DNA from 3 places in the Terrihabitans rhizophilus genome. Region 3 is predicted to be linked to each of the others. Evidence: riboswitches for the same ligand, from Rfam matches in the RefSeq annotation. Region 3 holds a riboswitch; each other region holds the start of a gene.
The links. A riboswitch is a leader RNA that binds a small molecule or an ion and turns the genes downstream of it on or off. The one in region 3 is predicted to bind thiamine pyrophosphate.
Positions count from the first base shown of each region.

Region 1: linked by a shared signal. The riboswitch ahead of thiO (glycine oxidase ThiO) and the one ahead of thiD (bifunctional hydroxymethylpyrimidine kinase/phosphomethylpyrimidine kinase) in region 3 are both predicted to bind thiamine pyrophosphate.
Region 2: linked by a shared signal. The riboswitch ahead of thiC (phosphomethylpyrimidine synthase ThiC) and the one ahead of thiD (bifunctional hydroxymethylpyrimidine kinase/phosphomethylpyrimidine kinase) in region 3 are both predicted to bind thiamine pyrophosphate.

Region 1 is NZ_JAXAFJ010000002.1:273,439-275,756, reverse strand. It holds gene SCD90_RS04900 (phytoene/squalene synthase family protein) at 7-855, shown strand; gene SCD90_RS04895 (hypothetical protein) at 860-1,033, opposite strand; TPP riboswitch at 1,156-1,252, shown strand; gene thiO (glycine oxidase ThiO) at 1,242-2,318, shown strand, end outside.
Region 2 is NZ_JAXAFJ010000009.1:120,773-123,090, reverse strand. It holds gene thiC (phosphomethylpyrimidine synthase ThiC) at 1-1,144, opposite strand, end outside; TPP riboswitch at 1,228-1,348, opposite strand; gene SCD90_RS14035 (Bug family tripartite tricarboxylate transporter substrate binding protein) at 1,394-2,318, opposite strand, start outside.
Region 3 is NZ_JAXAFJ010000008.1:135,849-138,166, reverse strand. It holds gene SCD90_RS13235 (UDP-2,3-diacylglucosamine diphosphatase) at 1-471, opposite strand, end outside; gene thiD (bifunctional hydroxymethylpyrimidine kinase/phosphomethylpyrimidine kinase) at 536-1,363, opposite strand; TPP riboswitch at 1,353-1,471, opposite strand; gene SCD90_RS13225 (DMT family transporter) at 1,510-2,318, opposite strand, start outside.

The sequences.
Region 1 (2,318 bases), on a different contig from region 3:
GCATTGATGGATGGTGGCGCATACGCGCAGTCCATTGTCCGGGAGAGCGATCCCGATCGCTTCTTCGCCACCCTGTTCGCGCCGGCTGACAAGCGGCCGGCCCTGTTCGCCCTCTACGCCTTCAACGCAGAAGTCGCGCGCGTGCGGGACGTGGTCAGCGAGCCGATACCCGGCGAGATCCGGCTGACCTGGTGGCGTGAGGTCGTCGAAGGGGAACGGGCAGGCGAGGCAGCCGGCCATCCCGTGGCCGGAGAGCTTCTGGCCGCCATGCGGGACTACAGATTGCCGCCGGCGGCTCTGTCGCGACTGGTCGAAGCCAAAATCTTCGACCTCTACGACGATCCGGTCGCGATCGTAACTGAACTTGAAGGCTATGCCGGCGAGACCGCGTCCACGGTGCTGCGCCTCGCATCCATTATCCTGAGCGACGGCGATGAGCCTCGTGGCGCCGATGCGGCCGGGCATGCAGGGGTCGCCTACGCCATAACGGGCTTGTTGCGCTCGCTGCCTCTGCACGCCTCACGCGGGCAGGTGATGATCCCGACGGAGATCCTGGCGCGTAATGGTGTCGACCGCGGCAAACTCCTGAACGGCGAGGCCGACGCGTCCCTGCTGAACGCGCTTGCAGAGATGCGGGCCTTGGCGCGGCATCATCTTGCGCGGGCGAAAGAGGCGTTCGTGGATCTGGACCGGAGGGCCGCTCCGGCCTTCCTGCCGGTGGCGCTGGTCGAGCCGTATCTGCAATCCATGGAGAGGCGGGGCTATGACCCGTTCCGCACGGCGGCGGAGGTGCCGCAATGGCGCAAGCAGTTGACCCTGTGGCTGGCGTCACGCCGCAGGGTTCCTTTCCGCTGAAGGATCAGCGACGATCCTGCCGATCAAGGTGGGTGCCGTAGAGGCGCTCGCGCTCCTCGCGCTCCCGGATCATCTCCTCATATGCCTTCCGGGCCTCGGGCGAGAGCGTAACCCGCTTCACGGGTTCCTTCTTCCGCGGCTTGTTCGCCCGCTTGTAGACGTTGTTGTCTTCCGGCATGGGAAACCTCGAATAAGGGCCCGTTCTTCTAGCTTACGGTCTCCGGTTGTGGAAGCTTGCCTTCGGGCCAGTTCCCGATCGCGCTCCGGCTTGCACCAATCTGCCAGCGGGACTATCTCCACAACAGACGCCCGGGGTGCCGCTATCTGGCGGCTGAGATCAAACCCGACGAACCTGATCTGGGTCATTCCAGCGAAGGGAGTGTGACATGACGAAAATCATCAAGATGACGGACCATAATGCTGCCCGCCGGTTCGACGTGGCCATCATTGGCGGCGGCATCATCGGCCTTTCCGTCGGCCGTTCACTGCTCAAGCGAGGCTTGTCCGTCGGCGTCTTCGAGCGAGGTGTGGTGGGCTCGGGCGCAACGCGCGCAGCGTCCGGCATGCTGGCCGCCACCGCCGAGGTAGAGCCGGGGGAGGACGACCTGCTGCCACTGACGCTTGCCAGCCAGGATCTGTGGCACGGCTTCGCGAAGGAACTTGAGGCGGAGACAGGGCTGTCCGTCGATTACCGCGCGGAGGGCACCATGGTGGTGGCGCTGTCCCGCGACGAAGTGGACCGGCTGCGCTTTCGCCACCAGCTGCAGACGCGCCTTGGCCTCAAGACCGACTGGCTGCCCGGCAGCGCTGCCCGTGAGCGCGAGCCTGGGCTGAGGCCGAACGTTGCCGGTGCGATCCTGTGCGAACAGGATCATCAGGTGGATGCACGTCTGGTCGCAGCCGCGCTCAAGGCAGCGTTCGAGGCGGCAGGCGGCGCGCTGTTCGAGAACACCGCGGTCATTTCGCTCGAGCGCAGCGGGGGCAGGGTCACCGGGCTTTTGACAGAAGCGGAGCGCGTCGAGGCCGGCACCTTCGTTCTGGCGGCTGGAGCATGGTCTCCGCAGCTGGTGCCGGACCTTCAGATTCCCGTCCGTCCGCTGCGCGGCCAGTCCATGGCGCTGCGCATGGACCCGCGGATGCCGGCCCTGACGCATGTGGTCTGGACCGAGCAGATCCACATGGCCCCGAAAGGCGACGGCCGGCTCGTCATCGGAGCGACGGTGGAGGAGCGCGGGTTCGACCAGCGCAACACCGCGGGCGGCGTGTTCGCCTTGCTTGAGGCAGCCCGGCAGGCTCTGCCAAGCATGGAAGATCTGGCCATCGACGAGATCTGGGCCGGTTTCCGGCCGACATCCCTGGACGATGCGCCGATCTTCGGTGAAGTGGGGATCGACGGGCTGGTGGTGGCCACCGGCCATCACCGCAACGGGATCCTGCTGGCGCCGGTCTCCGCGCGGGCGATC
Region 2 (2,318 bases), on a different contig from region 3:
TGGCGTCGTAGATGGAGCCGGGGCGCAGGCCGTCGCCCAGCGAGAACGACACGTCGTAGCGGCGCATGAGATCGCAGATCTCGTCGAAGCGCTCGTACAGGAAGCTCTCGCGGTGATGGGCGAGGCACCACTTGGCCATGATGGAGCCGCCGCGCGAGACGATGCCCGTCATGCGGTTCGCCGTCAGCGGCACATAGGGCAGGCGCACGCCGGCGTGGATGGTGAAGTAGTCGACGCCCTGTTCGGCCTGCTCGATGAGGGTGTCCTTATAGACCTCCCAATCCAGCTTCACGGGATCGCCGCCGACCTTCTCCAGCGCCTGATAGATCGGAACCGTGCCGATCGGGACCGGTGAATTGCGGATGATCCAGTCGCGCGTGTTGTGGATGTTGCGGCCGGTGGAAAGGTCCATCACCGTGTCGGCGCCCCAGCGGATCGCCCAGACCAGCTTCTCGACTTCCTCGGCCACCGAGGACGACACGGCCGAATTGCCGATATTGGCGTTGATCTTCACCAGGAAGTTTCGACCGATGATCATCGGCTCGAGTTCCGGGTGGTTGATGTTCGAAGGGATGATGGCGCGGCCCCGTGCGATCTCCTCGCGCACGAATTCCGGGGTGATGTGGGCGGGCAGGGAGGCGCCGAAGCTCTCGCCATCGCGCAGGGCCTCCTCGGCACGTTCCAGCACCGCCTTGCGGCCCAGGTTCTCGCGCTCGGCGACGTAGATCATCTCCTTGGTGATGATGCCGGCGCGGGCAAACTCGTATTGGGTGATGGGCGCGGTGCCCACGCCGCCCAGCGGCTGGTGCTGCAGCGGAAAGGCGCGCGCAAGCTGCTTCTCGCCGGCATTGCCGTTGTCTTCCGGCTTGATGAGGCGCCCTTCATAGAACTCGACGCCGCCGCGCTCGCGCACCCATTCCACGCGGGTGCGGGACAGGCCCTTCTCGAGGTCGATCTGCACGGCCGGATCGGTGTAGGGCCCCGAGGTGTCATAGACACGCACCGCCGGTTCGGCCGGATCGGTCAGCGTGATCTCGCGCACGGGCACGCGCACATCCGGCGCATGATCGCTGGCGATGTAGACCTTGCGGGAGGCGGGCAGGGAGCCCGTGGTGATTTCGGTGGCCGAGAAGTCGGCCGGCATAAGGGGCTTGTTCAACGTGGATCTCCTCGCGTTCGGAGATCCGGGAAGCGAGGAGCAGCGCAGACGCCACCCGTGTGAACATGGAGGTGGCGTTGACCCGTCCCTTCGCCGGCATGACCCGGATCAGGTTCAAAGGGTCACCGCGCTGCCGGGAAACGGCCGTCGGTATCTCAGCCCCTTGTCGGGACCCCCCTCGGTTTGTGCGAGCGGGAAAGTGCGTGAGATTCGACGGCCCGTCAACCGTTCGTATTAGTCGATGCGTGCGCCGGACTGCTTCACGATCGGCGTCCACTTGGCGATCTCGGACTGCACGTGTTTCGCCAGTTCGTCGGGCGTGGAGGCCACCACGGTGGCGCTGAACTCGGCCAGCTTCGCCTTGGTCTTCTCGTCGCTCACTGCCTTGTTCGCCGCCTCGTTGAGACGGGCGATTACCTCCGGCGGCGTGCCGGCGGGGGCGAACAACGCATTCCAGGTATAGGTTTCATAACCCTTCAGCGTTTCGCCGATGGCTGGCATGTCAGGAAACACTGGTGCACGGCCCGTTGTCGTCACGCCCAGTCCCTTCAGGCGACCGGTCTTGATGTGCTCGGTGGAGGAGGGAAGATTGTCGAAGATGATCGGCACCTGCCCGGCCAGCACGTCGATGAGCGCCGGGCCCGATCCCTTGTAGGGAACGTGCACGATGTCGACGCCCGCCAGCGTCTTGAACAATTCGCCGGAGAGGTGAAGCGGGGTGCCGTTGCCCGAGGAGGCGTAGCTGAATTTGCCGGGATCCTTCTTCGCCAGCGCTACCAGCTCGGCCACATTGTTCGCGGGCACGGATGGATGCACCGCCAGCACATTCGGGACCGTTGCCAGGAGGGAGACTGGCGCGAAATCCTTTACCGGATCATACGGAATCTTGGTGTAGATGAGGGGGTTCAGGGCGTGCGTCGCCACCGTTCCCATCAGGATGGTATAGCCGTCGGCCGCGGACTTCGCGACGGCTGCCGAGCCCAGATTGCCACCGGCGCCGCCGCGATTGTCCACCACCACCTGCTGGCCAAGTTCCTCGCTCATGCGCTGCGCCACGAGACGACCGACGAGATCGGTGGAGCCGCCGGCTGCGAAGGGGATCACGAGGGTCAGCGGTCGGGTGGGAAATGTCTGTGCCGTGGCCGGGCTGGCTGCGGCG
Region 3 (2,318 bases):
GTTGATGTAGGTGTTGACGCCGAGCGCCGCGACATAGGCCCAGTCGCCCAGATAGGCGAGCCAGCGCGCGTGACGCACCACCATGTCGAAGATGTCGCCATGAATGACGAGGTATTTGCGGCCGTCCGCCGCCTCGTGGATGGCGGTTTCCGCCACCTCGATGCCGCCGAAATGCGAGCCGTAATAGCTGCGCAGGAACTCGTCGTGGTTGCCGGGGATGTAGATCAGGCGCGAGCCCTGCCGGCCCTTGCGTAGCAGCTTCTGCACCACGTCATTGTGGGCCTGCGGCCAGTACCAGCTCTGCTTGAGGCGCCAGCCATCCACGATGTCGCCCACCAGATAGATGGTGTCCGCATCGTGGTAGCGGAGGAAATCGAGCAGCATCTCGGCCTGGCATCCCTTCGTCCCAAGATGGACGTCGGAGATGAAGAGAGCGCGGAACCGCTGCGGCTGGGGGCGTGGAGCGTTCATACCTAAGCGAAACCACCCCCTGATCACAACGTGATGACATAAACGCCAGCACGCGGGTTTGGTTTCAGCCGGGCTGCCACATCCTGTGGAAATGATGAACCGGGCCGTGGCCTCGCCCCACCTTCAGGGTGTCGGAAGCCTGTATGGCGCCGGTGATGAAGGCCTTGGCCTCGCTGACCGAGTCGCGAAGATTCATGCCATTCGCAAGGCCGGCGGCAATAGCGGACGACAGGGTGCAGCCGGTGCCGTGGGTGTTCTTGGTGGCGTGGCGGCGCGAGGTGTAGCGCTGCAGCCCCGCTGCATCGAGCAGGATGTCCGTGCTTTCCTCGCCCTCGCCGTGCCCACCCTTCAGGAGGACGGCGCGGCAGCCGAGCTTCATCAGCCGCTCGGCCTGCCGGATCATGGCGGGTTCGTTTTCGGCCATGTCCTCGTCCAGCAGGGCCGCGGCCTCCGGCATGTTGGGGGTAATGACGAGCGCCTTGGGGATGAGGACCGTCCGCAGGGCATCAATCGCTTCCGGCACGAGGAGCCGGTCGCCGCTGGCGGCCACCATGACCGGGTCCAGAACAAGCCTTTCCGTGGCGACGTAACGATCCAGCCCCTCTGCGACGGTGCGGATGACCTCCGGCTGGGACAGCATGCCGATCTTGACGGATTTCACGTCCAGATCGTCGAAGACGCTGGCGATCTGCTCGGCGATGAACGCGGTCGGCACGTCGTGAATGGCGCGCACGCCCTGGGTGTTCTGCGCCACCAGAGCCGTGATGACGGAGGCGCCGTAGACGCGGAAGGCCGAGAAGGTCTTGAGATCGGCCTGCACGCCCGCCCCGCCCGTGGGGTCGGTGCCGGCGATCGTCAGCGCAATATTGATGTCCTGAGAGGCTGTAGCCATCCCGCTTTCCTCCGCCGGCATGACCCGGATCAGGTTCGTGGGTTGGCGTCGATCCTTGCGGACCCCGTGCCTCTCAGCGCACCGGCGTGCGCACCCCAAGCAGATGGCCGTCACATAGAGATCATGATCGCGCAGGGCAAGACGGATCAGACGGGCGGTGGCTCCGCCCGGCGGGCCTTCGCGCGCTCGATTCCGAGGCGGCGCTCGTACAGGATGACGAGCACGCCCGAGGCGACGACGACAAGGCCGCCCACCAGTCCGTAGATGTCCAGAAGGTCGCCGAAGGCCAGCCAGCCGATGGCGAGCGCCCAGATCAGCGTGGTGTACTCGAAGGGGGCGATCACCGAAGCCTCCGCGTAGCGGTAGCCCTGCGTCAGCAGGATCTGACCGATCCCGCCCGCGATCCCCGTGGCGAGAAGGGCCAGGGCATGCGGCAGATCGGGCACCACCCAGCCAAAGGGGAAAGTCAGGAGCGCGAAGAGCGTGGAGAAGGTGGAGAAGTAGAAGACCACCGTGCCGGTCGATTCGGTCTGAACCAGCCGCCTGACCTGGATCATGGCGCAGGAGGTCAGCACCGCACCCGTGAGAGCGAACAACGCCCCGGCCGACGCCTCCCCGCCCCGGCCATCGAGCATCTCGGCCAGTTTGCCGCCCGCGACGTGCGGCCAGAGCACGATGCACACGCCGGCAAGGCCGACGAACACCGCGACGAGGCGCGGCAACCGCAAGGGTTCGCGGAGCACGACGGTGGCCAGGATCGTGGTGAAGAGCGGCACCGCATAGGAGATCATGGTGCTTTCCGGCAGGGACAGGCGGGCCAGCCCCAGGAACAGGCAGAACATGGACGCCACGCCGATGCTGGCGCGCAGAAAATGGCCAAACGGACGCGGCGTGCGGAACGCGCGCGGGAGTTCGCCGGACAGGCCGAGCCAGAGCAGGATGGGGAGCAGCGCGA